3 regions of the Rhizobium sp. 9140 genome follow, and region 3 is predicted to be linked to each of the others. Evidence: predicted binding sites of a transcription regulator. Region 3 holds the regulator's gene; each other region holds the start of a gene.
What was found. Region 3 encodes PhoB, which activates phosphate uptake and scavenging genes when phosphate is short. Its sites were predicted from a motif close to TGTCATNNANCTGTCAT; they were not measured.
Positions count from the first base shown of each region.

Region 1 (10,390 bases), 1.9 Mb from region 3:
TCGTCGGCGAGCTGGACGATGAAACACTATCGGATCTCGAGAGTGCGCGCTATGGCATTTCACCGGCGTGAAATTACCGGCCCCTGCACCGGGTCTGGTGGTTCGATATGCCTTCCTCTGGAAAGAGGATCACGACAAAGGCAGATACGAAGCAGCCAAGGACAGACCCTGCGCCATCGTTCTAGCGGCAAATCTCCGGGAAACGGCAGAAATCCAGATCGTTGTCGTACCTATAACGCATTCCGCGCCCGCACCTGAAGAGGTATCGGCATCGCTCGAAATGCCCCGCGCGGTCGCTCGGACCCTGGGACTGGACGGTGGCAGGCATTGGGTACGGCTAACGCAGCTCAACCGCTTCATTTGGCCCGGTTACGATTTACGCCCGAGACCGGATGTCCCAGAGCGTGTCGATTACGGGTTCATTCCAGAAGCGTTCTTCAAGCGCATCAAATCGGCCATTCTGGCCGAAAATAAGAGGAAGAAGCTCTCGTTCACCCCACGGGACGAGTGATCCCGCCCCCCCCTGCAACGCCGCTGCGTTAGCAACTGACGTCCTCAATCCCCCGCCATATCGCGCTCGCCACCAAATATCTTGTCGAGCACGCCGATCTTTGAGAAAGCGCCCCTTCCCTCGCCCTGAAAATTCTCGCAATGTGACAGGCGGGGGGCATGAAAGGGGACAGGAATGTACGAATACGCGATCGTCTGGGAGTGGCTGGCCTTCGCCGTGCGCTGGCTGCACGTGATCACAGCGATCGCCTGGATCGGGTCCTCCTTCTATTTCATCGCGCTCGATCTCGGACTGGTCAAGCGGCCGCATCTGCCGGTCGGGGCCTATGGCGAGGAATGGCAGGTCCATGGCGGCGGGTTCTACCATATCCAGAAATACCTCGTTGCCCCGGCCATGATGCCGGAGCACCTGACCTGGTTCAAATGGGAGGCCTACACCACCTGGCTGTCGGGCTTCGCCCTCCTCTGTCTGGTCTATTACGGCGGTGCGGACCTGTTCCTCGTCGATCGCCATGTGCTCGATATCTCCTCCACCACCGCGATCCTCCTGTCGCTCGCATCGCTCGGCATCGGCTGGCTCTTCTACGACCTGCTCTGCAAGTCGCCCCTCGGCAAGAACACCTGGACGCTGATGGGCCTGCTCTATGTGGCGCTGGTGGCCATGGCCTGGGGCTACACGCAGATCTTTACCGGTCGCGCCGCCTTCCTCCATCTCGGCGCGTTCACCGCCACCATCATGTCGGCCAACGTCTTCTTCATCATCATGCCCAACCAGCGCATCGTGGTGGCGGACCTGATCGCCGGGCGCACGCCAGATCCGAAATATGGCGCGATCGCCAAGCAGCGCTCGCTGCACAACAACTACCTGACGCTGCCGGTCATCTTCTTCATGCTGTCGAACCACTACCCGCTGGCTTTCGCCACGGCCTATAGCTGGATCATCGCGGCGCTCGTCTTCCTCATGGGCGTCACCATCCGCCACTGGTTCAACACCACACATGCCCGCAAGGGCCGCCCGACATGGACGTGGCTCGTTACGGTCCTTCTCTTCATCCTCATCATGTGGCTCTCGACGGCGCCGAAACTGCCCGGCACGGCCGCCGTCTCACCCGCCTTCACCCGCTTCGCCGAGAACGCCCATTTTCCCGCCGTACGCGACACGGTCTCGACCCGCTGCTCCATGTGTCATGCCGCCGAACCGGTCTATGAGGGTCTCGTGCGGGCGCCGAAGGGCGTGATGCTGGAGAATGACGGCGAGATCGCAGCCCATGCCCGCGAGATCTACCTTCAGGCCGGCCGCAGCCACGCCATGCCGCCCGGCAACCTCACCGACATGACGGCCGACGAACGGGCGCTGATCGCCGCCTGGTTCGAAAGCGCCGCGGGAACCACCACACGATGACATCTACGCTTCTTCGCGGCCGCACGCTGACATTCCGCCGCCGCCCTTTGTCGATGGACGACGCACAGGCCTATATCTACGAAACCGACGGCGCCCTGCTGCTGCGCGATGACCTGATCGTTGCGAACGGAGCCTATGCGACCGTTCGCGAGCAGGCACCGGAAGATGTCATCGAGATAGACCACAGGCCACACCTCATCCTTCCCGGTTTCATCGATACCCATGTCCATTTTCCGCAAATGCAGGTCATCGGCTCCTACGCTGCCAACTTGCTGGAATGGCTGAACACCTACACCTTCCCGGAAGAATGCCGCTTTGTGGAAACAGCGCATGCGGAGCGCATCGCGGTGCATTTCTTCGACGAGATGATCCGCCACGGCACGACGACGGCGGTCGCCTATTGCTCCGTCCACAAGACCTCAGCCGATGCGTTTTTCGCGGAAGCGATGAAGCGCGACATGCGCATGGTCGCCGGCAAGGTGATGATGGACCGCAATGCCCCACAGGGCCTGCTCGACACGCCCGAGATGGGCTATGACGAGACCCGCGCCGTCATCGCCCAATGGCACGGCAAGGGCCGAAACCACGTCGCCATCACGCCCCGCTTTGCCATCACCTCGACGCCGGAGCAGATGTCGGCCGCACAAGCGCTCGCCGCCGAATTCCCGGACCTGCACATCCAGACGCATCTGTCCGAAAACCGCGACGAGATCGATTATACCCTCTCGCTCTACCCGAACGCTGCCGATTACACCGACGTCTATGCAAACTACGGCCTGATGGGACAGAAATCCCTGTTCGGTCACGCCATTCACCTGTCGCAGCGCGAGCGGGATGCGATGAGCGAGACAGGCTCCATCGCCGTGCACTGTCCCACATCCAACCTTTTCCTCGGCTCCGGCCTGTTTCCCCTGAAGGAACTGGAGCGGCGGGAAAAACCTGTGCGCATTTCGGTCGCCTCCGATATCGGCGGGGGATCGAGCTATTCTATGCTGCGCACCATGGACGAGGCCTACAAGATCCAGCAATTGCTGGGCGAGCGGCTGAACCCGTTCGACAGCTATTACTACCTGACGCTCGGCAATGCCGAGGCCCTGTCCCTGTCGGAGCGCATCGGCACGCTGGAGGCGGGAACCGACGCCGACCTCATCGTGCTCGACATGGCGGCAACGCCGGCCATGACGCTGAAAGCCGAGGTCGTCACCTCCCTGTCCGACGAACTGTTCCTGCTCCAGACCATGGGCGACGACCGCGCCGTGGTGGAAACCTACATTGCCGGGCGCGCGGCAAAAAGCACATTGCGTTGACTGGTCAATTTTATTGACCAGATGGACCGCAACCGCTTAACGACAGCGCTCCCGCGTGATAGGAGGAAAGCGACACCCCACTGCGGAGCTTGCCCATGCCGTCCCTCGAAATCAGCGACCTCAAAGCTCTGGCCAAGCGCCGCGTGCCGAAAATGTTCTTCGACTACGCCGATAGTGGCGCCTGGACCGAAGGCACCTATCGCGCCAACGAGGCGGACTACCACACGATCAAGCTGCGCCAGCGTGTGCTGGTCGATATGACCAACCGCTCGCTGGCCACCACCATGATCGGGCAAAAGGTCTCGATGCCGGTCGCCCTCTCCCCAACGGGCTTGACCGGCATGCAGCATGCCGATGGCGAGATGCTGGCGGCACAGGCAGCGGAAGAGTTCGGCGTGCCGTTCACGCTTTCGACCATGAGCATCTGCTCGATCGAGGACGTGGCCTCGGTGACGACCAAACCGTTCTGGTTCCAGCTCTACGTGATGAAGGACCGGGATTTCGTCCGCAATCTCATCGAGCGCGCCAAGGCTGCGAAATGCTCGGCGCTGGTGCTGACGCTCGACCTGCAGATCCTCGGGCAGCGTCACAAGGATCTGCGCAACGGTCTCTCGGCGCCGCCGAAATTCACGCCGAAACATATCTGGCAGATGGCAACGCGCCCTGGCTGGTGCCTGAAAATGCTGCAAACCCAGCGGCGCGGCTTCGGCAATATCGTCGGTCACGCCAAGAACGTCTCGGATCTCTCCTCCCTGTCCGCCTGGACGGCCGAGCAATTCGACCCGAAACTTTCCTGGGACGACGTCGCCTGGATCAAACAGCTCTGGGGCGGTCCGCTGATTCTGAAGGGCATCCTCGATCCGGAAGATGCCCGCATGGCGGCAAAGACCGGCGCGGATGCGATCATCGTTTCCAACCATGGCGGACGGCAACTCGATGGCGCGGCGTCCTCGATTTCAATGCTGCCCCGCATCGTCGATGCGGTCGGCGGCGACATCGAAATCCATATAGACGGCGGCATCCGCTCGGGACAGGATATCCTCAAGGCCGTGGCCCTCGGCGCGCGCGGCACCTATATCGGCCGCCCGTTTCTTTACGGTCTGGGCGCCGGCGGCAAGACCGGCGTACTGCTGGCGCTCGACATCCTGCGCAAGGAACTCGACATCACCATGGCGCTCTGCGGCAAGCGCGACATCCTCGACGTCAACAGGGATATCCTCGATACCTGAAGCCTGTCGCGCAAAAGTGCGCGGCGGTTTTGCGATAACGACATGCAGAATACGAAGGCCGGTCAGCTTCCGCGATAGGTCGAGTAGCTGTAGGGCGAAAGCAGCAGCGGCACATGGTAATGCGCCGCTGGGTCGGCAATGCCGAAGCGCAGAGGAATGATGTCGAGAAACGGCGGATCGGAGAGCGACGTTCCGCTCGCTTTGAGATAGTCACCGGCGTGGAAGACGAGTTCATAGGTCCCGCGCACAAGGGCCTCGCCCTCGAGAAGCGGCGCGTCCACCCGTCCGTCACTGTTCGTCGCCACGATCTTCAAGAGCGTCCGCGCCTCGCCTTCGATGTGGAAAAGCGCGACCTGCATGCCGGCGGCCGGCCGGCCCAGCGCCGCATCGAGAACATGGGTGGTCAAGCGGCCGGTGGCGGTCATCATTACCTCTTTTCAGAACCGACCGGCTGAATGCCGATGGGATTGGTGAACAGAAAGATCAGGAAATCGAAGATGCTGCGATCGTAAAAGCGGTCTCGAAAAAGACCTCTTCCAGATTATGCTCGCCGCCCTCGCGATCGACCACCAGAAAATCGCTGACCGCGCCGACGGCGATCAGCGGGTGGTGCCAGACATTGCGGCCGTACTGCACACCCTGACGCCCCGAGCAGGCAAACACGCGCGGACGACCGGGCAACCCGCCCTCGTCTTCCGCCACGACCGCCAGCCAGGACCGGTTATCGAGCGGAACGAAGCTCTGCGAGCCCCAGGGGTGCCGCTCCATCATATCGACGGCATAGGGAAACAGCCGTGGCTGTCCTCGGAAGATGTTGATGACGACGCGCGCGTCCTCGCCGGCAGCTTCGGCCCTTGCGAGCGCATGAAACCGCTCCGTCGTGCCGCCATTGATGAGCCGCATCGTTGCGGGATCGGCCTCGATGACACTGCCGAAAGGCGCGAAGGCCTCCGTTGTCAGCGGCTCGATGGGCAGGACGAGCCCGCTCATGCGGCCGATCCCGGAAGAAGAGCGTCGAGCCGCAGCCGCGCGATCGTCTCCACCTCGGCGGTGGCTGTCGCGAATTCCTCGTCCGGCGTATTGTCCAGACGCGCCTCGAACGCCGCGAGAATATCCTCCTTCGTCTTGCCGCGCACGGCGATGATGAAGGGAAAGCCGAACTTGTCGGTATAGATCGCGTTGCAGGTGGTGAAGCGCTCATGCTCCTCCGGCGTCAAACGATCGAGACCGGCCGAGGCCTGTTCAGCCTTGCTGTCGGCTGTCAGGTCGCCGGCAATGGCCAGACGGCCGGCCAGATCGGGATGCGCGCGCAGGACCTGAAGCCGCCTCTCGTCCGAGGCGGCCCGGAAAGCCCTCACCATCGCCGTATGCACGGTTGAGGCCGTCGGCGGCCCGTCCGGCAACCCTTCGAGTGCCTCTTCGGCGACCCATGGGGAATGCTCGAAGATACCTCCGAACCGGCCGATAAACGCCTGGCCCTCGGCGCTGTCCTTCGCAATGCTCATAGGCCAGCCTCCGGCTTGTGATGTGCATGCCAGTGGTGGGCGATGTCGATCCGTTTGGCGATCCAAACCTTATCCTTGGACAGCACGTAATCGACGAAACGTGCCAGCGCCGCTGCCCGCCCGGGTCTCCCGACGAGACGGCAGTGAAGGCCGATATTCATCATTTTCGGGCTCCCCTCGGCACCCTCCTCATAGAGCACGTCGAACGTGTCCTTGAGATAGGTGAAAAACTGGTCGCCGGAATTGAACCCCTGTGGCGTGGCGAACCGCATGTCGTTGGCATCGAGCGTGTAGGGAATGATGAGATGCGGCGTCTCCGGCGTCTTGCCGGGCACCCAATAGGGCAACTCGTCGGCATAGCTGTCAGAGGAATAGAGGAAGCCGCCTTCCTCGATGACCAGCTTCAGCGTGTTGTCGGAAGGCTTGCCCTGATAGAGACCGAGCGGATGCGAGCCGGTGAGTTCCGTGTGCAGCCGCACCGCATCCGTGATGTGGCGGCGCTCCTCCTCCTCGGTAAAGTCCTTGTATTCCAGCCAGCGATAACCGTGGCTGGCAATTTCCCAGTCGGCTTCCTTCATGGCGGCAACCGCGTCCGGGTTACGCGCCATCGCCAGCGTCACACCATAGACCGTTACCGGCACGTTGCGGCTTGTGAACAGGCGCCACAGCCGCCAGAAGCCCGCGCGCGAGCCGTATTCATAGATCGATTCCATGTTCAGATTGCGCTGCCCGGGCCAGGGCTGCGCGCCGACGATCTCCGACAGCAGCGATTCGGAGGCCTTCTCGCCGTCCATGATCGTGCTCTCGCCGCCTTCCTCGTAGTTGACGACGAATTGAACGGCGATCCTGGCCTCGCCGGGCCATTGAACCTCCGGCAGATGACGGCCGTAGCCGACGAGATCGCGCGGTGTCGAAAAATCCATAGTCACCCCTCTTTGTCGCCAAACGGTACCATCCGAGGCAGGAAAGTCGAGGCATAAAGAGCGATATCGACAGCCGAAATCGGAGAGGCCTTCACGGCTCGAACGTCGGTCGGATGCGCCTGTCTCCAGCGCCGGTGATCAGGCGCTCGTCGTCAGCCGCCGCATGGCCTGCGCCATCTGCACCTCACGCGCAGGCGTCGCCGCCGAGGCGGTGGGATCGGAAGGCACGGCAAAGCGCGCCGTCGGCTTATGTGCCGAAAGCTTGCCGAGAGGGTGCTGGGAATGCACGCGCAGCGGCGCGCCCGCCCCGGGCTCGATGAACAGCGCAAGGCTCGCCACCTTTACCGGTTGCGCGAGCAGGGGCTCGAAATGCGCCCGCAACGGCCCTTCCATCTTCGCGCGCATGGCAGCCGTCATGGGTCCGGTCAGCATCATGTGGAACCGGAATTCGTCCATGACGAAAGGATGTCCCCAGCGGTGCAGGTTCGAAAACTGCGGTGCCGTCAGCTTGTCGGAATCAAGCCGCTCAATATCCTGCTCGGTAAAGGGCGCACGGAACTCATCGAAGGCCTGGACGACCCGTGCCGCGAGATGCGTCATCGGCTCGCAAGGCACGCGCGGGCTGAGCCCGAAAGCGCTGCCGAGCCAGGAGACCTCGAGATCCGGAATCTCGAACGGGGTGATATCGCCGGCAAACCGCATCATCGCCTTCAGAAGTGCTGATTCGGTCCGGTCCGGCGCCAGAGGAAATGGCGCCTTGATCGACCCGTGGAAGCCGTAGCGACGCGGCACGGCGGTGTAGAAGGCGACATCCTGCGCGCTGCATCCTGCCACCGACAGTTGCTCGCAAAGGTCACCGGAATAGACGTTTCGCCCCAGCCATTCGGCTGCGGCAACGGAGAGCGGATCATGGATCGGCGGGGTGAAGCAAATGGCGTAGCGCATGGCAAACCTCGATTTGCCCCCTGCGCTACGTGATTTGCATGACAGCCTGACGAAGACAGCCTCAATGTGCATCGAAAACAACGGAACCCGGACGGCCATTCGCACGTTTTAAGACCATCAAGCCAGAAGAGGAGAAGGAACGTGACCTATCACAACCCCAATCTGCACGGCGACAGCCCCGATCATCCGGGGGACGGCCAGAAGCTTCAGGACGCCAGCATCGTCGAGACTCATGATCTTATTGCCAGTGACAAGGTTGAAGGAACGCGCGTCTACGGAGCAGACGGCAAGCGGATCGGCTCGATCGAACGCTTGATCATCGGCAAGCGCAGCGGTCAGGTCGCCTACGCAGTGCTCGGCTTCGGTGGATTTCTTGGCATTGGCGAAGATCATTACCCGATCCCGTGGACGAAGCTCAGCTATGATGAAGAGCTTGGCGGCTACAGGACACAGTTGACCCGCGAGCAGGTCGAGAAAGCTCCGAAGTATCGCAGCGACGACGAATATGACTGGAACCGCGAAAACGGTCGCCTTGTCTACGATTATTACGGTGTGCCGCCCTACTGGATGTAGCTGTGCGTGAAATACGACGATGAAGGGCGCGCCGGGAGGCAGCGCCCTTCTTTCAGGGAGAAAGATGGCTTTCGCATCGGAATGATTGAGGCAGTACGATACCCCCGTTTCCATCGCCCGCGTGTGCGGTGATCCCCTCCACCACGGCCTGTGCCAGACGATGTGCGATGCCGAAGCTGATCTTAAAGCCGCCGGTCAGGAGATGCAGGCGGGAATGATCCGGATGCGGCCCGGCCATCGGATCCCGTCCGATCGCCCTCGGACGCAGGCCCGCCCAACGCTCGAGGATCGGCGCGCCCGCCAGTTCCGGGACCAGCCTCTCCGCTTTGACGAGCAGATCGTCGAGCCGATAGTCGGTCGAAAACGGATCGGCATAATCTACCTCGCTGGTGCTGCCGATCGCAACGCCGCCCGCGTCATGCGCGATGACGTAGATGCCGTCCGAATAAAGGATCGGCAGCGCGGGATCGAGATCGACCGCCAGCCGCGCCGCCTGCCCCTTGACGCCCGTGCCGCTCCCCGGCCTTGCCACTCCGCCAGCCAACGTCGGCAAGCCGTCGATGAGTGGAAAGCTATCGACGCCCGCCGCCAGCACGATATGGCCGGCATGGACCACGGTTCCTTCGGCGATAACCACCCGCCCCTGACGCGGATCAATTTCGCGTACGGCGCAACCCTCGCGGATGGTCACATTGGGCATACCAGAGAGTACGGACGTCAACAGGCTCAGGAATCCGCGCGGCGAAACACGTGCGGCCAGTCGATCGAAAACGGCTCCGTGCGCGACGACATCCGACGAGAAAAGGCCATCCGGTGCGGTATCCAGAACGCTCCAGGCAAAGCGGCGCTCGCCGCTTCGCCAGTTCACATCTGCATCCGCCACCTGCCGCAGCGCGATCTGTCGTAAATGCGGCTTTGCGAGCGGAATGAGCCGGCCCGTTCGCCGGTATCCTGCGGAAAGACCGGTCTCGGCCTCCATCCGTCGGATCTCGCCCTCCAGCGAAACCAACGCATCGAACTGGAACTGCTTCTTGTCGTTCCAGCGGTCCGGCGTGTGCGGCATCAGCGCGCCGAGCAGCCCGCCGCTCGCGCCTGCCCCGATCGTCGCCCGCTCCACGAGCAGCACCTCAAGCCCCGCGCGCGCCGCATGAAGCGCCGCCCAGAGGCCCATGATGCCCCCGCCGATGACGACCAGATCCGTCTTAACATCCGCCATCGATTGACCTTGCCCAAAGGGCTCATTATCGCTTGTCCATGACCGAAAGCCACCCGACGAAAGCCGTTGAAGCCCCGACGCCGAACCATCAGGCGCCGGACCGCCAGACACTCGACTGGCATACCGGCGATATGCCGTATTCCGTTGAATTTGACGATCATTTTTATTGCCGCACGGATGGACGGCTGGAATGCGGTCATGTCTTCCTGAACGGTAATGGCCTGCCGGATCGTTGGCGCGACAGGCAGGACATCTCCATAGGCGAACTCGGTTTCGGCACCGGTCTCAATTTCTGCGAAACATGGCGGCAATGGAAGATGGCTGAGAAACCGGCCGACGCCCGCTTCGCCTTCACCTCGTTCGAGCGTTTCCCGATGCAGGCTACAGACATCGCGCGCGCCCTCTCCGCCTGGCCCGAGATCACGGACGAGCGCAACGGGCTGGTTGCCGCATGGCCGCAGACGCTGTCCGGCAGCGTCCGTCTCGACCTCGCAAACGACATCACGCTCACCATCGTCTGCGGCCCGGCCATCGACGGCGTTGCAGCCTATGCCGGCACGATCGACGCCTGGTACCTCGACGGCTTCGCACCCTCGCGCAATCCCGACATGTGGTCGCAGGCGCTCATGGCAGCGGTGCACGACCGCACGGCGCCAGCCGGCACGTTTGCCACCTACGCCGCCGCCGGTTTCGTGCGCCGCAATCTGCAGTCAGCGGGCTTCGTGGTGGAGCGCCGCAAGGGCTTTGCCGGCAAGCGGGAAATGTTGTGCGGCACCAAGC
Region 1 covers NZ_FJUR01000001.1:3,090,391-3,100,780, forward strand. The annotation lists gene GA0004734_RS14490 (hypothetical protein) at 1-71, shown strand, start outside; gene GA0004734_RS14495 (hypothetical protein) at 68-511, shown strand; gene GA0004734_RS14500 (urate hydroxylase PuuD) at 686-1,912, shown strand; gene guaD (guanine deaminase) at 1,909-3,219, shown strand; gene GA0004734_RS14510 (alpha-hydroxy acid oxidase) at 3,315-4,448, shown strand; gene uraH (hydroxyisourate hydrolase) at 4,511-4,873, opposite strand; gene GA0004734_RS14520 (ureidoglycolate lyase) at 4,932-5,438, opposite strand; gene uraD (2-oxo-4-hydroxy-4-carboxy-5-ureidoimidazoline decarboxylase) at 5,435-5,953, opposite strand; gene puuE (allantoinase PuuE) at 5,950-6,876, opposite strand; gene GA0004734_RS14535 (DUF1045 domain-containing protein) at 7,015-7,821, opposite strand; gene GA0004734_RS14540 (PRC-barrel domain-containing protein) at 8,041-8,394, shown strand; gene GA0004734_RS14545 (NAD(P)/FAD-dependent oxidoreductase) at 8,447-9,610, opposite strand; gene mnmD (tRNA (5-methylaminomethyl-2-thiouridine)(34)-methyltransferase MnmD) at 9,649-10,390, shown strand, end outside.
Region 1: GA0004734_RS14535 (DUF1045 domain-containing protein) is a predicted target of PhoB. The motif match lies at 7,860-7,876, and genes of this name have one in related genera.

Region 2 (10,390 bases), 820 kb from region 3:
CCGACGAGATCCGCGAGCGGCGCGAGCAGGAAGAGGCCGTCAGGCCGGCAACGGCCGCAGAAGCCTGAGATCAGCCGCCAGGCATATATCTCACCGGCCTTGGGAGATCGGACCTGCTGCACACAGGCCCGACCTTGTGGACCCCGACGTTGCCGGGGCACTTCTCGTTACATCGCGTCGATCTTGCCGATGCTCCAGAACATCGTCTCGCCCGAGCTGTCGTCCACGCCGTCATTGTCCGTCACGACGAAGCCGGTTCCGGTTTCATCGACGGCAAAGCCCTCCACCTTGTCGAGAACATAGCCGTTCAGCGTCTTCAGGTCCGGAAGCAGATCGCGGAACTCTTCCTTGGCGACGACCGGCAGCGGGCCGCCGAGCTTGGCGGGCTTCAGCTCGGTCAGCGCCACGCGATAGATCTTCTTCAGCTTTGCTGCCTGGCCGACGAGGTTGTCGCGCTCGATGACATAGGCATAGTTGCCGTGAATGGTGATTTCGGACAGACCGACCCAGCCCTCGCCCTTCTTCTCCAGCGGATAGCGCACGGCGCCCCATTCCTCGGACTTCGGATTGTAGGAAACGAGCTTGACGAAGCCCTTCTCGTCGTCCTTCCATTCGCGCTGCACGGCCATCCACAGCGTCGTGTCATCGCCCTCGCCTGTTACCGTAATCCCCTCGAAGCCGAAGCGGGTCTCGCCCGCACGCAGGGCTTCCGGCAGGGCGATCTCCTTCTTGATCTGGCCCTTTGCATTCACCTGATAGAGCGCATGCGGCACCAGCTTGTCGGAATTGCCTTCGGAGGCGAGCCAGAAGCCGTCGGCCGTTGCGACGATGCCCTCGATATCAAGCTTCTGCGCCGGCGCGCCGTCGCGGGTGATCGTCAGAGCGTCGATGATCTCGGCCGGGCTCTTGGTCGTGTCGATGGTGAAGATGCGCGGTTCGGCGCCATAGACCGAGTCGCTGACCACATAGAGCTTGCCAGGCTGGCCCGGAACGGCCGCAAGACCGGACAATGCGCCGAAGCCGATCGGCACACCGTCCTTCTCCACGGAGCGGATCTGCGGATAAGCCGGTTTGCCCTCCTTGCGCTCGTAGATCATCACATGCGAGCGCGCCGCACCGTCCTCAATCAGATCGGCCTCGTTGGCGGTTACCAGCAGGTTGCGAGCAGGAATGGCGACGCCGCCTTCCGGCGAGATGCCCGAGGGCAGCAGTTGCAGCAGTTCGGGTTCGGCGCCCGTGTCCTTGTAGACGCCGACGAGCGATGCGCGCTCCGCCAGCACGAAGAACAACCGGTCTTGCCCGAACGTCGCAGCTTCCAGACCCTCCGGCTCGATGCCCTTGGCGGCAGAACGCTTCTCAGGGTAATGCCCGATGGCGGCAGCGGCATGCTCGAAACTTGCACCGGCCTCGTAGAGCACCTTGCCGCTCGTGTCGAAGATGGTGAAGCTGCGCGAGCCGCCCTTCCAGTCGCCCTCGTTCGCCACGACCAGCCTATCGTCATCCAGCCACTTCACGGCGTCCGGCTCCCGGGTCACGCCCTTCAGCGACCCGGTGAAGGAAAGCTTGCCGTCGCGCTTCGTATCGACCTTGTCGAGATCCACCGTGCCAGCGGAGAAATGCGAGACGATGTCGCCCGAGCGGCCGTCGAGAATGACGATATGGTTGTTCTCCTGCAGCGTCAGCGCGATCTGATCCTTGCCGTTGAACGAGACGAATTCCGGCTCAGGATCGTCTCCTCCGACATCGGCGAGACCCGTCAACGAGACGTGACGGATCGTAGCGCAGTCCGGCGTGCCCTCGGTGAGCTTCACGATGACGAGGTCGCCCGCCGGCATCTGCGGCAGCGCTCCGTCGTTCACCTTCTCGTCGCGCTCGTTTTCGATGGCGATGGCGGCGAGCGTGCGATCCTTGTTGACGGCAACCGAATCGGGCTGGCCGCCGAGTTCGCAGCTTGAAGTGACCGTACGCCCGGCAATATCGACGGCGGCAAGCATGCCCGATGGGTTGGCACGGTCGGGGCTCGTGTTAACGGCGACGAGTGCCTTGGTGCCGGCCACCGTGACCGATGTGGGCTCGCCCTCGAAGGAGACGATGCCGCCGGCCCTGGGCGCCACGGCATCCGTGATGTCGATGAAGCCGATCGCTTTCAGCGGGCTGTCGGAATAGATCAGCGTGTTGCCGTCATCCGTTGCGGTGACGATCTCGGCCGAGGTCACGGTCTTGCGGTCGGTCCCGGCCGGCAGATTGTCCGCGACGGCGAAGGACGAGATGCGGTTGAAGACGGGCTCGGCATAAGCACTGCCAGCGACCGAGGTCGCAAGAAGGGCCGCGAGTGCGGCGGTGACGGATATGGTTTTCATGAGACATCCCCTCGGCGTTCACACGGCGGTTCGGGCCGCGTCGCCGCTTGCATCGATGCACGCGGCACAATCCCGGAGTTTGTGAAGCGCCCGCATAACAGAGGAATGACAGAGACGAAAAAGGCCCGGGAAAACCCGGGCCTGAAGGTAAGGAGCGCGGCGTGAGCCGTCTCCTCTCGCGCAGCAGCGCTTTGTGGTGTTGGAGCAGCCAGTCGGCCTCCCCGATAGGGATGCGCGGCGCTCGGCTGTGACCATGGCAAGGCGAAGCGAGCCGCTTCGTCCAGATATGCCTTAGGAGTTCACAGCGTCCTTGAGGCCCTTGCCGGCCGCAAACTTCGGAACGTTGCGAGCAGGGATATCGACTTCCGCACCGGTGGAGGGGTTGCGGCCCTTGGAGGCTTCGCGGCGGCTTACGGTGAAGTTGCCAAAGCCGACGAGGCGAACGTCGCCGCCGTTCTTCAGTTCACCCTGGATCACGTCGAACAGCGCTTCGACAGACGCAGCTGCCTCTTTGTTCGTGATGCCGGCCTTTTCGGCAACAGCCGATACGAGCTCATTCTTGTTCATGTTTCCACCCTTTCAACTTGGTCCGAAACGACTTGTTTTCGGGCGGCCGCGCCAGTGTCGCAGCGGTCGCCTTGGCAACCCAATCGCGCCGAATGCCCGCAATTGCAAGGCTTTGCGGTGCATTTTACGAAAAAAGACCGGCGCAAGGGCCGGTCTTCCACTGTTTAAGCGATGAACAACGTTGCGAGGACACCCTCATCGAGCCCGAAAATCACTCGCGCCGCGCGTTCAAGGGGCTCCGGGAAAGCGGTGTTGCCACTCTCCCGGAATGCGTCCTCAATGGGCGAAGCCGGTCGTCGTTTCGTCCGTGTCCGCCGCGACCTTCACCGGCGTAACGTTCTTTGCCGGATCCCACTCGATGGCTTCCGGCATGCGAACCAGAGCGTGCCTCAGAACCTCGCCGATCATCGACACCGGGATGATCTCCATGTTGTTCTTCACATTGTCCGGAATCTCCGCCAGGTCCTTGGCATTCTCCTCCGGAATGAGCACCTTCTTGATCCCCCCACGAAGCGCTGCAAGCAGCTTTTCCTTGAGGCCGCCGATGGGCAGAACCCGGCCGCGCAGGGTGATTTCACCCGTCATGGCTACGTTCTTATCGACGGGAATGCCCGTCATGATCGAGACGATGGCCGTTGCCATTGCAACGCCGGCCGATGGACCGTCCTTCGGGGTTGCCCCTTCGGGAACATGGACGTGGATGTCGCTCGTGTCGAAACGCGGCGGCTCGATGCCGAAGTCGATAGCGCGCGAGCGGACATAGGATGCCGCTGCCGAAATCGATTCCTTCATCACATCCTTCAGGTTGCCCGTCACCGTCATACGGCCCTTGCCGGGCATCATCACGCCTTCGATCGTCAGCAGTTCGCCGCCGACCTCGGTCCAGGCCAGACCCGTGACCACGCCCACCTGGTCGGTGCGCTCGGCTTCGCCATGGCGGAAGCGCGGAACGCCCAGATAGTCGTTGATGTTCTCGGCCGTCACCTGGATGCTCGTGGCCTTGCCCTTGAGAATTTCGGTCACCGCCTTGCGGGCGAGCTTCATCAGCTCGCGTTCGAAAGAGCGGACACCGGCTTCGCGGGTGTAGGTCTGGATCACCGCCATCAGCGCGCCGTCCGTCACCGAGAATTCGGCCGGCTTCAGGGCGTGGTCGGTGATGGCCTTCGGCAGGAGGTGCCGTTTGGCGATCTCCAGCTTTTCCTCTTCGGTGTAGCCGGCGATCCGGATGACTTCCATACGGTCCATCAACGGCGCAGGGATGTTCAGCGTATTCGCCGTCGTAATGAACATCACGTTCGAAAGGTCGTATTCGACCTCCAGATAGTGGTCCATGAACGTTGCGTTCTGTTCCGGATCGAGCACCTCGAGAAGCGCCGACGACGGATCGCCACGGAAGTCCTGGCCCATCTTGTCGATTTCATCGAGCAGGAAGAGCGGGTTGGACTTCTTCGCCTTCTTCATCGACTGGATGACCTTGCCGGGCATCGAGCCGATATAAGTGCGGCGGTGACCGCGGATTTCCGCCTCGTCCCGAACGCCGCCGAGCGCCATGCGGATATATTCGCGGCCGGTGGCCTTGGCGATCGAGCGGGCGAGCGAGGTCTTGCCGACACCCGGAGGACCGACGAGGCACAGGATCGGCCCCTTGATCTTCTGCGAACGCGCCTGCACGGCCAGATATTCGACGATGCGTTCCTTGACCTTGTCGAGGCCGAAGTGATCGAGCTCAAGCACCTTTTCGGCGGCATTGAGGTCGGTCTTGACCTTCGACTTCTTGTTCCAAGGAATGCCCGTCAGCCAGTCCAGATAGTTGCGCACGACGGTGGCTTCGGCCGACATCGGGCTCATCTGACGCAGCTTCTTCATCTCGGCGTCGGCTTTTTCCCGCGCTTCCTTGGAGAGCTTGGCCTTGTTGATCTTGTCTTCCAGTTCAGCCATCTCGTCGCGGCCTTCCTCGCCGTCGCCGAGCTCCTTCTGGATCGCCTTCATCTGTTCGTTCAGATAATATTCGCGCTGTGTCTTCTCCATCTGGCGCTTGACGCGCGAGCGGATGCGCTTCTCGACCTGGAGAACCGAGATCTCGCCTTCCATGAAGCCGAGCGCCTTTTCCAGACGTCCCTTCACGCTCGTCGTTTCCAGCATTTCCTGCTTTTCGACGATCTTGATGGACAGATGCGACGCAACCGTATCGGCCAACTTCGAGTAGTCCTCGATCTGGCTGGCGGCCCCGACAACCTCGGGCGAAATCTTCTTGTTGAGCTTCACGTAGCTTTCGAACTCGGAGACGACGGAGCGCGAGAGGGCCTCGATCTCGACCGGGTCCTCGGCCGGTTCGGCCAGCGGATGCGCCATCGCCTCGTAGAATTCCTCGCGGCGCGTATAGCCGTCGATTTCCGCACGCGAGCGCCCCTCGACCAGCACCTTTACGGTGCCGTCAGGCAGCTTCAAGAGTTGAAGCACGTTGGCGATGGTGCCGATCTGGTAGATCGCAGAGGGCTCCGGATCGTCGTCGCCGGCATTGATCTGGGTGGCAAGCATGATCTGCTTGTCGGTACCCATGACCTCTTCCAAAGCACGGATCGACTTTTCGCGACCCACGAAGAGGGGCACGATCATATGGGGGAACACCACGATGTCACGCAGGGGAAGGACTGGGAAGGTCCCGCTCTCGGCTGCCGGAGACGTTTTGTTCGTCATGTCATTTCCTTTCCGTCCCGTTTCCGGGAGCGTTACCCGAAGCACGTCAAGGGTGCTTCCGGTCATCACTTTTTCCACTGTCAGAAGTGGAGGTTGCGAGACCCGTTTTCAACCCTCCGACGGCCCGACCCAGCGGCAATCGAAGCGTATCGAACAGTAGAGGCTACGTTGCTGTCGCGGACCTTGCCGCGCAACCACAAGCCTCATGATTCGAACCACCGTCCCAGACACGAACCCGTCATATCATCGCGCTGCCGGGATGATTTAGCAATGGTGGAATGAGGGGTCGAGAGAGCCTTGCACCGTGCGGCCGGATCTGCAACCGAGCGCCGTGAACATCCTGCCCGCCCCCTGGCGCGGTCCGTCGCTACATCTTCACCGTTCACGCGCTCGGCGTCGAAAAACCGACTCTGCCGAAAGACGCCGGCAACGCTCTGGCCGGCTTCATGATCGGCAGCACCGCGCTTGCGACGGCCCGCCTGACCGCCGTCTACAACAGATATGCGCCGATACAGACCGACGACGAAAAAGGGCTCGCATCGCTGCGAGCCCTTCATGCATTCGGTCATTCATAGGGTTCCGGCTGATCGCTTCGCGAGCTGGAAACAAATCACGCCGAAACGTTGGCCTTCTCGTCCGTGCGCTCCGAGTAGATGTAGAGCGGGCGGGCGGAACCCTTGACGACTTCGTCGGAGATGACGACTTCGCGCACACCTTCGAGCGTCGGCAGTTCGAACATCGTGTCGAGCAGGATCTTCTCCATGATCGAACGAAGGCCACGGGCGCCAGTCTTGCGGATGATGGCGCGCTTGGCAATTTCGCGCAGCGCGTCTTCGTGGAAGGTCAGTTCCACGTCTTCCATCTCGAACAGGCGCTGATACTGCTTGATCAGGGCGTTCTTCGGCTCCGACAGGATCTGAATCAGCGCGTATTCATCGAGGTCCTCAAGCGTTGCCAGCACGGGCAGACGGCCGATGAACTCGGGGATGAGGCCAAACTTCACCAGGTCCTCCGGCTCCAGCTCGCGCAGGACCTCGCCGACACGGCGATCTTCGGGAGACTTGACCGACGCCCCGAAGCCGATCGACGTCTTCTCGCCACGGGCGGAGATGATCTTATCGAGGCCGGCAAAGGCGCCGCCGCAGATGAACAGGATGTTGGTCGTGTCCACCTGCAGGAATTCCTGCTGCGGATGCTTGCGTCCACCCTGCGGGGGAACGGAGGCGACCGTGCCTTCCATGATCTTCAGCAGCGCCTGCTGCACGCCCTCGCCCGAGACGTCCCTGGTGATCGAGGGATTGTCGGACTTGCGCGAGATCTTGTCGACTTCGTCGATATAGACGATGCCGCGCTGGGCGCGCTCGACATTGTAGTCGGCGGACTGAAGCAGCTTCAGGATGATGTTTTCAACGTCCTCACCGACATAGCCGGCCTCGGTCAGCGTCGTTGCATCGGCCATCGTGAAGGGCACGTCGATGATGCGGGCCAGCGTCTGGGCGAGATAGGTCTTGCCGCAGCCGGTCGGGCCGACGAGCATGATGTTCGACTTGGCCAGCTCGATGTCGCTGCCCTTGGCGGAATGCGCCAGGCGCTTGTAATGGTTGTGCACGGCGACCGACAGGATGCGCTTGGCCTGCTGCTGGCCAATCACGTATTCGTCGAGAACCTTGATGATTTCCTGCGGCGTCGGAACGCCATCGCGGGACTTCACCATCGAGGTCTTGTTTTCCTCGCGGATGATGTCCATGCACAGTTCGACGCATTCATCGCAGATGAAAACGGTCGGCCCGGCAATCAGCTTCCGGACTTCGTGCTGGCTCTTGCCGCAGAAGGAACAATACAGGGTATTCTTAGAGTCACCGCCGTTGCTGCCGCTGACTTTGCTCATTTCACTTTCCTTCCAGCACGCCGCGCGTCCCCTGCGGGACGCAACGAACCACTCAAACCGCTCCGCAGACTGGCGCGCCGTTCAGCGTCAGTGCTTTGCTTCCGGGAGTACGAACCGGCCGCATTCTCACGCGGACCGGCGGCAACTTCTCTCCCACCGAAAACCGAATGCTAAAACGCGAGAACTCAACATAGCATTAACGGTCGATAGTAACGGCTTTGGTCTCGGGATAAAGACCCTTGAAAGTTACAATTGTGTCACAAATGCATCATTTGCGACACAAAAGCCATGATCAACTTTCGACGGCTGCTTCCATGGCCTCGCGAGAGGTGATGACCTTGTCGATCACGCCCCAGGCGAGCGCCTCGTCCGACGTCATAAAGTGGTCACGATCAAGCGTCTGTTCAACCTCTTCGTAGGTCCGTCCGCAATGCTTCACGTACACCTCGTTCAGGCGGCGCTTCATCTTCAAGATGTCGCGGGCATGACGCTCGATGTCGGAGGCCTGACCCTGGAATCCGCCGGAGGGCTGGTGCACCATGATGCGGGCGTTCGGCGTGGAAAAGCGCATGTCCTTGTGGCCGGCGGCCAGCAGCAGCGAGCCCATGGAGGCGGCCTGGCCGACGCAGAGCGTCGATACGGCCGGCTTGATGAACTGCATCGTATCGTAGATGGCCATGCCGGCCGTCACCACGCCGCCCGGCGAGTTGATGTAGATCGCGATTTCCTTCTTCGGGTTTTCAGCCTCGAGGAAGAGAAGCTGGGCGCAGACCAGAGTCGCCATATGATCTTCCACAGGGCCGGTGAGGAAGATGATGCGCTCCTTCAGGAGGCGCGAAAAGATGTCGTAGGATCGTTCGCCACGGTTGGTCTGCTCGACGACCATCGGCACGAGCGCCATAGCGGTATCAACGGGATTTGTCATGTCAGCCCTTCGTCTCATGAATGCGCGAACACTTCGCGTATCGGAATCATTCGAATATCTCTGCCCCTTTACATAGAGTGTCAGAGGTAGGCACTTCAAGTCGGCTGCCATCTATAACGTTAACGAGAGCCGCTTGCCCGAAAGTGGCGTCAAAGCTGGGATTCGATGGGAAGGTAGCCGATGATCGCGGCCGTCACCCGGCGCCAGAAACCGGCATCCGGCTCACGTTCCAGCATGCGGGAGCAGTGCTGCGCCTCGTCGTTCCAGCAGAGCTTACCCTTCTCGAGCGAAAGCCGGAAACTCGTGCCCGGATGGGTTTCGAGCGCGAAGATCGCATCGACATCCGCCACCAGCGACGGGCAGGTGAAAAGCACGCCCATTTCGGTGTTCAGCGAGGCGGAACGCGGATCGAAATTCATGGAGCCGACGAAAGCGCCCTTGCCGTCGATGGTGAAGGCCTTGGTGTGGAGGCTCGCGCCGCGCGACCCGAAGAGCGAGATGCGCTGCGTCTCCGTCGCTTCCTGCACCGCCTTCAACTCATAGAGTGTGACGCCCGCGGCCACGAGCTTGCGGCGGTAGTTGGCATAGGCGCCGTGGACCGCGGCAACATCGGTCGCGGCAAGCGAGTTGGTAAGGATCGCCACATCGACGCCTTTCTCCACCAGTCCGCCCAGCGCCTTCACGCCATCGGCACCGGGAATGAAATAGGGCGAGATGATCTTCACGCTCTGGCCCGCCGCCGTGATATGCGGCAGCAGTTCCTGCATCAGCCAGTTCTGGCGGCGCTCCAGATGCGCCTTTTCCGGTGGATCGGCCTTGATGGTGATGTCGCCGGTAAACCGCAGTTCGCCATTGCCGTGGAACAGGCCGGGTTCGGCTGCCGCCTGCTCCACATGGCCGAGATAATGCCGACCGCCCTTGCCGCGCGCGAGTTTGGCGAGCTTGCGGCGCAGGCGCGGAAGGTAGTGGCGATGCGGGGTGCGCAGCGAGCCGATCGGCAGCACCATGGAGCTATTCCAATAGTCGTCGAACACGCTGGCTGCCTCCTGCGCGATCGGGCCGAGCATCCACATGTCGAGATCGCGGAAATTTGCCTGCTCGGCCGCGTCGAAATAGGCATCGCCGATATTGCGTCCGCCGGCGATGACCACGCGACCATCGGCGATCCAGGTCTTGTTGTGCATGCGCCGCGTCGCCCGCAGCGGCCGCAGCATCATTTCCAGCCCGCGGCGGAACCGGTCGTTGCGTGCCCGGCTGGGGTTGAACAGCCGCACCTGAATGTTTTCATGCGCGTCCAGCGCCAGGCAGAAGCGGTCATGCAGGCCGGCATTGATGTCGTCCAGCAGAAGGCGCACCTTCACGCCGCGGTCGGCCGCCGCCAGTACCTCGCCCGCCAGAAGCCGCCCGGTGAGGTCGCGCCGCCAGTAGTAATATTGCAGATCGAGGCTGCGTCCCGCTTTGCGGGCCGAGATGGCGCGAACGGAAAATGCATCCAGGTTGTCGGACACGAGCGTGACAGCGCTCTGCCCGTCTTTCCCTGTCAGCAGCGGCACGCTCTCACGGTCGATCTCCGTCTGCCCCTCCACGGGCTCGATCGCCTTTGCCGGCTGGCCGTAGAGATGCCGGCCGAAGCGGCCATAGACGTAGATGGTGCCGAGCGCCGCCAGCACCGCCAGGATCGCAAGGGAGATGATCAGCCATTTCATGGAGCAGACGCGGGCCTCTGGGTGGGTCTGGCAGTCGGGATCGTCACGGGTGCCTATCGGGCCTGCAACGTCGTGTCCGTGGAAATCGCCTCTGTCTGTGGTGCGGCCCCCTCAGCGAGGTCTTTCCGGGTCGAAAGCGCCGCTTGCAGATCGATATGCGCCTTCAGCGGCAGATGGTCGGATGCGACGCGAGAGAGAGTCGAGTTGTGCACCTCCACATGTGTCACCAGCGTATGCGGGCTGCCCA
Region 2 covers NZ_FJUR01000001.1:2,031,161-2,041,550, reverse strand. The annotation lists gene GA0004734_RS09555 (MarR family winged helix-turn-helix transcriptional regulator) at 1-68, shown strand, start outside; gene GA0004734_RS09550 (esterase-like activity of phytase family protein) at 168-2,360, opposite strand; gene hupB (DNA-binding protein HupB) at 2,652-2,927, opposite strand; gene lon (endopeptidase La) at 3,204-5,624, opposite strand; partial or broken gene GA0004734_RS09535 (hypothetical protein) at 5,978-6,199, shown strand; gene clpX (ATP-dependent Clp protease ATP-binding subunit ClpX) at 6,235-7,512, opposite strand; gene GA0004734_RS09525 (ATP-dependent Clp protease proteolytic subunit) at 7,805-8,437, opposite strand; gene GA0004734_RS09520 (phospholipase D family protein) at 8,587-10,143, opposite strand; gene GA0004734_RS09515 (endonuclease/exonuclease/phosphatase family protein) at 10,197-10,390, opposite strand, start outside.
Region 2: GA0004734_RS09550 (esterase-like activity of phytase family protein) is a predicted target of PhoB. The motif match lies at 2,455-2,471, and genes of this name have one in related genera.

Region 3 (10,390 bases):
CTGCTGCTCTACCATTGAGCTACACCCGCCAATGCGCCAGACATCCAACAGATGCGATCGCAAGTCAATCCTCAAGTAAGGATACGAGCCTTCGAAACGCGCTGTTCAGCCACGAAAATGCTTGGAAAGCTTCAGTCCCTGCGCCTGATAGTTCGATCCGACGCCAAGGCCGTAGAGCCCTTTCGGGCGCTCCATCATGTGTTCATAGACGAGACGGCCGACGATCTGGCCGTGTTCGAGAATGAAGGGTACCTCGTGGCTGCGCACTTCGAGCACGGCACGGCTGCCGGTGCCGCCGGATTGTGCGTGGCCGAAACCGGGGTCGAAGAAGCCGGCATAATGAACGCGGAATTCGCCGACCAGCGGATCGAACGGCGTCATTTCCGCGGCAAAGAGCGGCGGCACATGCACGGCCTCGCGCGAGACGAGGATGTAGAACTCGTCGGGATCGAGGATCAGTTCGTCGGCGCCGCGGCTGTAGAGCGGCTCCCAGAAATCGTAGATTCCATGCGCGCGCTTGCGGTCCACGTCCACCACGGCCGTGTGGTGCTTGCCGCGATAGCCGATCAGCCCGTCGGGGCCAGTGCCCTTGAGGTCGATCGACAATGCGATGCCGGCACCGGAAACGTTCGGCGTATCGCTGGCCACCAGGGTGTCCGTGCGGTGAAGCTCGAGAACCTCGGTCTCCGTCAGCAGCGCGTGGCCGATCCGGAAGCGGATCTGCGACAGGCGCGAGCCGCGCCGCACGATGACGGGAAAGGTGCGCGGGCTGATTTCGAGGTAGAGCGGACCGCGATAGCCGGCCGGGATCTTGTCGAACTCCTGCGCGCGGTCGGTGATGACGCGGGTGAAGATATCGAGCCGGCCGGTCGAGCTTTTCGGGTTGGCCGAAGCCGACATCACGGCCGGCAGATCGAGGCTTTCCATCAGGGGCACGATATAGACGCAGCCCGTTTCGAGAACGGCGCCTTCGCTCAAGTCGATCACATGCAGTTTCAGGCGGTCGAGCTTGTCAGCGACAAGATGCCCCGGCCCCGGCATGAAGCTCGCGCGCACGCGAAAGGCCCGGGCGCCGAGCCGCAGGTCGAGGCTCGCCGGCTGGATCTGGTCCGCGTCCAGCGGCCCTTCGCTGAGAAGACGGCCTTGCTCGAACAGCGAAGCGATTGCGCTATCCGCCAGAATGCCCGTTTCGCGCGCCATGCCATCATCCTTTTTTGAAGGCCGACAAAACCAAATACGGCCGATTGACGCAAGCGGGGCGAAGACGTATGGGAACTTATCCCGTGGTGATTTGGCCGGTCGGCTTGCAGCCACGTTAAACAAATGGCTAAAAAGACCGGGCTCGAACCGGTCTGCTTTACGCGACCGGTTTTTTTGTTTCTGGAAGGAGACAATTGATGAGCACGGCAAACAACACCTGGCGCCCGGCGACACAGCTCGTTCACGGCGGCACCACCCGCTCCAGCCACGGCGAAACCTCCGAAGCGATCTTCCTAACGCAGGGCTTCGTCTACGAGACGTCGCAAGCCGCGGAAGCGCGCTTCAAGGGCGAGACGGACGGCTTCATCTATGCCCGCTACGGTAGCCCCACCAACGAGATGTTCGAAAAGCGTATGTGCCTGCTGGAAGGCGCCGAAGATGCACGCGCCACCGCCTCCGGCATGGCAGCGGTCTCCGCGGCCATCCTCTGCCAGTTGAAGGCGGGCGACCATATCGTTGCGGCCCGCGCACTCTTCGGCTCCTGCCGCTGGGTCGTGGAAACGCTCGCGCCGTCCTACGGCATCGAATGCACGCTGGTCGACGGTCGCTTCATCGAGAACTGGGAAAAGGCGATCCGCCCGAACACCAAGGTCTTCTTTCTGGAAAGCCCGACCAACCCGACGCTGGAAGTGGTCGATATCGCTGCGGTGGCCAAGCTTGCGGATGGGGCAGGCGCCAAGCTGGTGGTGGACAACGTCTTTGCGACGCCGCTCCTGCAGAAGCCGCTCGAACTCGGCGCGCATGTCGTCGTCTATTCCGCCACCAAGCATATCGATGGCCAGGGCCGTTGCCTCGGCGGCGTCATTCTCTCGTCGAAAGACTGGATCGACGAGCATCTGCACGACTACTTCCGCCACACCGGCCCTGCCCTGTCGCCATTCAACGCCTGGACGCTGCTGAAGGGCATCGAGACCCTGCCGCTGCGCGTGCGCCAGCAGAGCGAGAATGCGGCGAAGGTTGCCGATTTCCTCGCCGAGCAGAGCCAGGTCGCCCGCGTGATCTATCCCGGCCGGAAGGATCACCCGCAGGCCGATATCATCGCCAAGCAGATGAAGGGCGGCTCCACGCTGGTCTGCTTCGAGATGAAGGGCGGCAAGGACGCCGCGTTCGCGCTACAAAATGCTCTCGAGATCGTCAAGATCTCCAACAATCTCGGCGACGCCAAGAGCCTGATCACGCATCCGGCGACGACGACGCACAAGAACCTCGCCGAAGACGCCCGCGCCGAGCTTGGCATTTCCGACGGCACCGTGCGCCTCTCGGCCGGGATCGAGGACGGCGCTGACCTGATCGAGGATTTCGCCAGGGCACTCAAGGCCGTTTCGGCCTGAGTCCCTCTTCTGCGATCGCTATCATGCCTGAAAATCGCGCTTTACCGGCGCGATTTTTCTTTGTGCCGCGCTGCAACACACTTTCCGCGGGCGTTATTCTTCGGGAAACCATCTGGTCCTAGAATAGGTTCAGCGACTGGAAAGGTTTTGCATCATGTATCGCGCGTTGACACGGGACATCGAGGTCACCGTAGAGCCCTATTATCTGGAGGATCAGTCCGATCCCGAGGATGGGCGCTATGTGTGGGGCTACCGGATCCTGATCTCCAACCGCTCCGTCAAGACCGTGCGGTTGATGACGCGCTACTGGCATATTACCGACGAAAACGGACAGGTCGACGAGGTGACCGGCCCCGGCGTGATCGGTGAGCAGCCGGTGCTCAACCCCGGTGATACGTTCGAATATTCCTCCGGCTGCCCGCTCGACACACCATCCGGCGTAATGTTCGGCCATTACGCGATGGAGACGCCCGAGGGAGAGACGTTCACGGTGGACATTCCTGCTTTTTCGCTGGATCTGCCGGGCCTCAGCCGCACGCTGAACTGACCCCAGAACAGGGGTCGGGCGTCAGTCTAACCGTAACGTCTCCAGGCACCTTTACTGCGGACGCACTTCCGTCGCCTCGAAGGTGTATGTGGTCGAGCAGAACTCGCAGGTCACCGAAATGACGCCATCTTCCACGGTGCTTTCGATCTCCTCCTGGCTGAAGCTGGCGAGGACATCGCGGAGCTTTTCGCGCGAGCAGGCGCACTGGTCGTAGACCGCCTGCGGCGGATAGACCCGCACGCCGCGCTCATGGAACAGGCGAAAAAGCAGCCGCTCGGTGCCGACCATCGGGTCCGTCAGTTCGTCGGCATCGATCGTTTCGACCATCACGCGGGCTTCGTCCCACAGATCATCGACGCTGCCATCGAAGCTCTCGGCACCATCGCCACCATGCAGGTCCGGCTGGCGCATGCGGTCCGGCGCTTCCGGCAGGAACTGCGCGACCATGCCGCCGGCACGCCAGCGGTGGCGCGGCTTGCCGTTCTCGTCGCGATCCAGAAGCTCGGCGACGCCGAGGCGCACCTTGGTCGGGATCTGCTCCGACTGACGGAAATAGACGCCGGCGATCTCCTCGAGGGAGGCGCCGTCGAGCGGCACGATGCCCTGATAGCGCTGAGTGAACTCGCCCTGATCGATGGTGAAGGCGAGAACGCCCTGTCCGAGAAGGGCCTGCGGATCGGCCTCGCCCTTCTCGATAGCACTGGCCAAAGCCTCCTCGTCGTAGCGGGCATAGGCCCGCACGCGGTCGGGCGTCGAGAAATCGGCGACGACGAGATCGACAGGACCGTCGCTCTTCGTCTGGATGATCAGCTTGCCATCGAACTTCAGCGAGGTACCCAGCAATACCGTCAGCACCACCGTTTCGGCCACGAGGCGCGCGACCGGAAGCGGATAATTGTGACGTTCGAGGATAGCGTCCAGCATCGGCCCGAGCTGGACGGCGCGACCGCGCACATCGAGCCCTTCCACCTGAAAGGGCACGACGCGGTCATCGCCCGCATAGCCGAATTCGCCGAGATCTGGTCCCTTGTCCACCATGTCCATGCTCCTCATGCAAGACCCGCCGCAGCGAGCCCGAACGCAGATGACGGCGCCCCGGACACGTCCGGGAATCGCGAAGCCGCAACTCCATTCTATTGGATTGATATGAAATGCCAGCAAAAAACCGTGGCATCCCGCTTGGCCCCTAGATCGGGGGCCGGATGCCCGTTTTCAAGGTTTGAACCCTGCGCGCGACGACAAGCCTCAGAGCGCGCCGAGGCACCAGGCAAGGATCGACTTCTGCGCGTGCAGCCGGTTCTCGGCCTCGTCGAACACGACGGATTGCCGCCCGTCGATCACCTCGTCGGTCACTTCCTCGCCGCGATGCGCCGGCAGGCAGTGCATGAACAGTGCGTTCTCGTCCGCCTTCGACATCAGAGCGGCATTGACCTGATATGGCTGGAAGACATTGTGGCCACGGGCGCGGTGTTCCTGGTTCATCGATACCCAGGTGTCGGTCACCACGCAGTCGGCACCGGCCACCGTCTTTTCCGGATCATGCGACAGAACGATATCGCCGCCATTGTTGCGCGCCCAGTTGAGGATCTTGTCATCGGGCTCGGAGCCAAGTGGCACGGCCATTTTCATGGTGTAGCCGAAACGGGCAGAGCCCTCGATGAAGGAGTGCAGCACATTGTTGCCGTCGCCGGTCCAGGCGATGGTCTTGCCCTTTACGGGGCCGTTATGCTCCTCGAATGTCATGATGTCGGCCATGATCTGGCAGGGATGCGTTGTATCCGTCAGCGCGTTGATGACGGGCACGGTGGCGTGTTCGGCAAGCTCCAGAAGACGGCTGTGATCCGTGGTGCGGATCATGATGGCATCGACATAACGCGAAAGAACCTTGGCGGTGTCGCCGATGGTCTCGGCGCGACCGAGCTGCATTTCCGTGCCCGACAGGAACAGCGTCTCGCCGCCGAGCTGCCGCATGCCGACATCGAAGGACACGCGGGTCCGTGTCGAGGGCTTTTCGAAAATCATAGCCAGCATCTTGCCGGCCAGCGGCTTCTCGGCTGTACCGGCCTTGGTGGCTGCCTTTCGCACCCGCGCATCATCGATGATGGAGCGCAGATTCTCTGCCGACATGGCGGAGAGATCGAGGAAGTGCCGGGTATCAGCCATGGAAATGCGGTGTCCTGTCCTTGTCCCGTTAGGGCTTTCAGCCCCCTGTCAGGGCCTGGGGTGTCGGTGATTCTGGTTGTCAGTAGGGGCGCGACCTTAAGCGGTCGCGCGTTGCTTCACGGCCGTCAGCGTCTCGCTGGCGCGCTCGATGCGAGCAAGACCCTCGCGGGCTTCCTCTGCTGTGGTGATCAGCGGCGGAAGCAGGCGAATGACGTTTTCGCCAGCAGGCACCGCCAGCATCTTTTCCGCCCGGATCGCTTTCAGCAGATCTGCCGAGGGAACCACCGCCTTGATGCCGAGCATAAGGCCTTCGCCGCGGATTTCCTCGATCACATCTGGGAAGCGGTCGGCAAGCGACGCCAGGCCCTGGCGGAAGACGAGCGCAACATCGCGCACGTGTTCCAGAAAGCCGTCGCCCAGAACCACGTCAAGCACGGCATTGCCGACGGCCATGGCGAGCGGGTTGCCGCCATATGTGGAGCCATGCGTGCCGGCAACCATGCCGGAGGCGGCCTCTTCCGTCGCAAGGCAGGCGCCAAGCGGAAAGCCGCCGCCGATACCCTTGGCCGCCGCCAGAATATCCGGTGTAATACCGGACCATTCATAGGCGAAGAGCTTGCCGGTACGACCGACGCCGCACTGGACTTCGTCGAAAATCAGCATCAGCCCGTATTCGTCACAGAGGTCGCGCAGCGCCTGCAGGAAAGCCTTGGGCGCCGGGCGTATGCCGCCCTCGCCCTGGATCGGCTCGATCAGGATCGCAGCCGTTTCCTCGGTGATCGCCTCCTTGACGGCATCGAGATCGCCGAAGGGAACCTGCACGAAGCCGGGCGCCTTGGGACCGAAGCCTTCGAGATACTTTGCCTGCCCGCCGGCTGCGATCGTCGCAAGCGTGCGGCCGTGGAACGCGCCTTCGAAGGTGATGACGTGGAAACGCTCCGTCCGGCCCTTGGCGAACTGATAGCGGCGCGCGGTCTTGATGGCGCATTCCAGCGCTTCCGCGCCCGAGTTGGTGAAGAAGACCTTGTCGGCAAACGTGTTGTCGGTCAGGCGCTTGGCAAGCTTTTCCTGGCCGGGAATCTCGTAGAGGTTCGACAGATGCCAGACCTTTTCGGCCTGATCCTTCAGCGCCGCCACCAGATGCGGATGGGCGTGGCCAAGTGAATTGACCGCGACGCCGGCAGCGAAATCGAGATAGCGCGCGCCATCTTCCGCCACCAGCCAGACACCCTCGCCGCGCTCGAAGCGCAGCGGCGCGCGCATGTAGGTCTCGTAAAGTGGGGTTGCCTCGGCCATCGTGCCAATCTCCTCGTCCTGTCCGCGCGGTCTGCGGGAAGGTTCGATCTGTTTTGCAGAGACCGGCAGTGCCGGCCCGGAATGAAAAATACCGCCCTGACGGCGGCGAGCGCACTATCGGTATTTCAGGTGCTGCTGTCAACAAAAGTCCCGGAATTACGGCCTTGTCGCGCGTTTTTCGGGCGCGATGCTTTCTGGAGAAAAGGCCTTGCAAATATATCACGCGGTGACAGCAAGTTGGGGAAAACCCAAAAATCGATTCGGGTCGATTCCCCGGACTCTTGTCAGGGAGTCACCCCGTCTCTAGGTTAGCAAATAATTGCTAGACGCATGCGGCGGACCTAGTCACCAAAAGAGTCAAGGCGTTGCAGCTTCGGAGCCATCCGGGGCGCGGTGAGGGATTCGTCCTTCATGAACGGCCTGGAACGGAGACGACCATGAATTGGACTGACGAGCGGGTTGAGAGACTGAAGAAGCTCTGGGCCGAGGGGTTGAGCGCGAGCCAGATCGCGGCACAGCTCGGCGGTGTCAGCCGTAACGCCGTTATCGGCAAGGTTCATCGCCTGTCGCTTCCCGGTCGTGCGAAAGCCGGTGGTGCCGCCCCGAGCGCAAACCGCCCGAAGCGTCCGGTCGTTGCCGCACGCCCGGCAGCGCCGGAAGCCGTCGTCGCCAACGCCGCCCCGCGCGCAGCACCGCTGCGTCCCATGGCACGCCCGGTCAACACGATGAACGTGAACGCGGATTCCGAAGGCGCCTTCGCACCGGAAACCGCACTGACGGTGACCGGCAGCGGGACGAGCGGCGCAACGGGCAGCAATGTCGTCGTACCGATGTCGCGCAAGCTCGTTCTGACACAGCTTACCGACCGCACCTGCAAGTGGCCGATCGGCGATCCCATGAAGGACGAATTCCACTTCTGCGGCAACGACTCTCCGGATACCTCGCCCTACTGCACATTCCACGCCAAGCTGGCCTACCAGCCCTCGGCAGAACGTCGCCGCGCGCGATAAACGCCTGGTAGACCACAACGAAAAGGCCTTCTTCGTTCTGTGAAGAAGGCCTTTTGCGTTATGGATGATGAAGGATGCTTCGTCTGCACCGGACCTGGGCAATCGACAGCGATGCAGCCCTCGAAGACGTTATGCTTCGGGAGCAAAGCGTCATATCATCAGCTTTCCAGCGAGTAGCCTGCGCCGCGGACCGTGCGGATGACGTCTTGCATGTTGGAGAAATTGAGGGCCTTGCGCAGGCGGCCGACATGGACGTCGACGGTGCGTTCGTCCACATAGATGTCATGACCCCAGACGCCGTCGAGAAGCTGCGAGCGGGAGAAGACGCGACCGGGCGAGGCCATGAAGAATTCGAGCAGGCGAAACTCCGTCGGCCCGAGGCGGACTTCGCGGGTTTTGCGGTGAACGCGGTGGGTTTCGCGGTCCAGCTCGATATCGCCGCATTTCAGAAGCGAGGACAGGACTTCGGGACGCGCACGGCGCAGCATGGCCTTCACGCGCGCGATCAGCTCGGGCGTCGAAAATGGCTTCACGACATAGTCGTCGGCGCCAGTGGCAAGGCCGCGAACCCGCTCGCTCTCTTCGCCCCGCGCCGTCAGCATGATGATCGGCAGGCGCTCCGTTTCGCTGCGCTGGCGCAGGCGACGGCAGAGCTCGATGCCGGAAACGCCGGGCAGCATCCAGTCGAGGATCAGAAGATCGGGCAGCCGCTCCTGCAGCCGCACCTCTGCCTCGTCGCCCCGGTTGATGGTGTCGACATCGAAGCCTTCGGCCTCAAGATTGTAACGCAGGAGGACGCTCAGCGCTTCTTCATCTTCGACAACGGCAATTTTCGGCTGCATTTCTGGACTCCGTAGTCTCCTTGTCACGCGACAAGGCTTTCGCCAGAACCCGAGGGCGGCGATCATCGTTGACAGTTCATGCGCGGCGCAGAGGCCACCGGATGGCTGCATATCCTTCAGCCGAACGTCCGCCGGCATCGAGACCGGAAGCAACGGCGCAGGAGCATTTCGGCTCCCGCGCCGCTCGCTCAGGTGGCGAGTGCGCCGACGGTGTTCGACGAGTCGTCCTTCGGACGTTCGCCCAGCGGCTGCGCACCGGTCGTCATGTAGTAGATCGTCTCGGCGATGTTGGTCGCGTGGTCGCCGATGCGCTCGATGTTCTTGGCGCAGAACAGGAGATGCGTGCAGGGCGTGATGTTGCGCGGGTCTTCCATCATGTAGGTTAGAAGCTCGCGGAACAACGAGGTGTAGATCGCGTCGATCTCGCTATCACGCTCGCGAATGGCCTTTGCCTTCTCGGCCGAGCGGGATGCGTAGACATCCAGCACTTCCTTCAGCTGCATCAGCGTCAACTCGGCCAGATGCTCGATGCCGCGGGACAGCTGCCGCGGCAGGCTGGCGCTGGAGACGGCGATGACGCGCTTGGCCGTATTTTTGCCGAGATCGCCCACGCGCTCCAGATCGGCCGCAATGCGGATCGACCCCATGATTTCGCGCAGGTCGGCCGCCATCGGCTGGCGCTTGGCAATCGTCACGATCGCCTTCTCGCCGATCTGGCGCTCGGCGTCGTCAAGCACGACGTCGTCGGAGATGACCTTCTGGGCAAGACCCAGATCGGCATTGACGAGGGCGCGAACGGATTCGGCCACCATCTGCTCGGCAAGGCCACCCATCTCGGAGATACGGCGGCTCAGATATTTCAGGTCTTCGTCATAGACGGATGCGATATGGGTTGCCATGGATCCTGTCCTTGGAGTTCGGTCACGGGCACAAGGCTGTCGGTCGGGCGACCGATCAGCCGAAGCGGCCCATGATGTAATCCTGGGTGCGCTGGTCATCCGGATTGGTGAACATCTTGTCGGTGTCGTTCTCCTCGACAAGATTGCCGAGGTGGAACATGGCGGTGCGCTGCGAGACGCGGGCTGCCTGCTGCATGGAGTGCGTGACGATCACGATCGTGTAGTTGGCGCGCAGCTCGTGGATCAGTTCCTCGACCTTGGCGGTGGCGATCGGGTCGAGCGCCGAACAGGGCTCGTCCATGAGGATGACTTCGGGGCTGACGGCAACGGCGCGCGCGATGCAGAGACGCTGCTGCTGGCCACCGGAAAGGCCGGTGCCCGACTCGTGCAGGCGGTCCTTGACCTCGTTCCACAGACCGGCCTTCTGCAAGCTCTGCTCGACGATGGCGTCGAGTTCGGCCTTGGTGCGGGCGAGACCGTGGATCTTCGGCCCGTAGGTCACGTTTTCATAGATGGACTTCGGAAACGGGTTCGGCTTCTGGAAAACCATGCCGACGCGGGCGCGCAGTTCGACGACGTCGATCGAGGGATCGTAGATATCACCGCCGTCGAGCGTGATCTTGCCCGTGACCTTGCAGTGGTCGATCGTGTCGTTCATGCGGTTGAGCGTCCGCAGGAAGGTTGACTTGCCGCAGCCCGAGGGGCCGATCAGCGCCGTGACCGTGTTTTCGCGGATGTTGAGGTTCACGTCGAACAGCGCGCGCTTTTCGCCGTAGTAGACCGACACATCCTTGCCAATCATCTTGTGAGGGACAGCATTCATCTTCTGATCGACCGCCTTTTCGAGAGTCGCTTCTGACATCATGTTCATTGTTTTCTACCTCACTACCAGCGTCGTTCAAAGCGGCGCCGCAACAGGATTGCGCCAAGGTTCATGACCACCAGGAAGATCAGGAGCACGATGATCGCGCCGGAGGTCCGTTCGACAAATGCACGTTCGGCTTCGTTGGCCCACATGTAGATCTGGACCGGCAGTGCCGTG
Region 3 covers NZ_FJUR01000001.1:1,211,772-1,222,161, reverse strand. The annotation lists tRNA gene GA0004734_RS05680 (tRNA-Gly) at 1-29, opposite strand, end outside; gene GA0004734_RS05675 (2'-deoxycytidine 5'-triphosphate deaminase) at 106-1,200, opposite strand; SAM riboswitch at 1,274-1,352, shown strand; gene GA0004734_RS05670 (O-succinylhomoserine sulfhydrylase) at 1,398-2,591, shown strand; gene apaG (Co2+/Mg2+ efflux protein ApaG) at 2,746-3,138, shown strand; gene GA0004734_RS05660 (Hsp33 family molecular chaperone) at 3,190-4,176, opposite strand; gene argF (ornithine carbamoyltransferase) at 4,384-5,301, opposite strand; gene GA0004734_RS05650 (aspartate aminotransferase family protein) at 5,398-6,597, opposite strand; gene GA0004734_RS05645 (GcrA family cell cycle regulator) at 7,035-7,607, shown strand; gene phoB (phosphate regulon transcriptional regulator PhoB) at 7,766-8,449, opposite strand; gene phoU (phosphate signaling complex protein PhoU) at 8,638-9,348, opposite strand; gene pstB (phosphate ABC transporter ATP-binding protein PstB) at 9,404-10,219, opposite strand; gene pstA (phosphate ABC transporter permease PstA) at 10,234-10,390, opposite strand, start outside.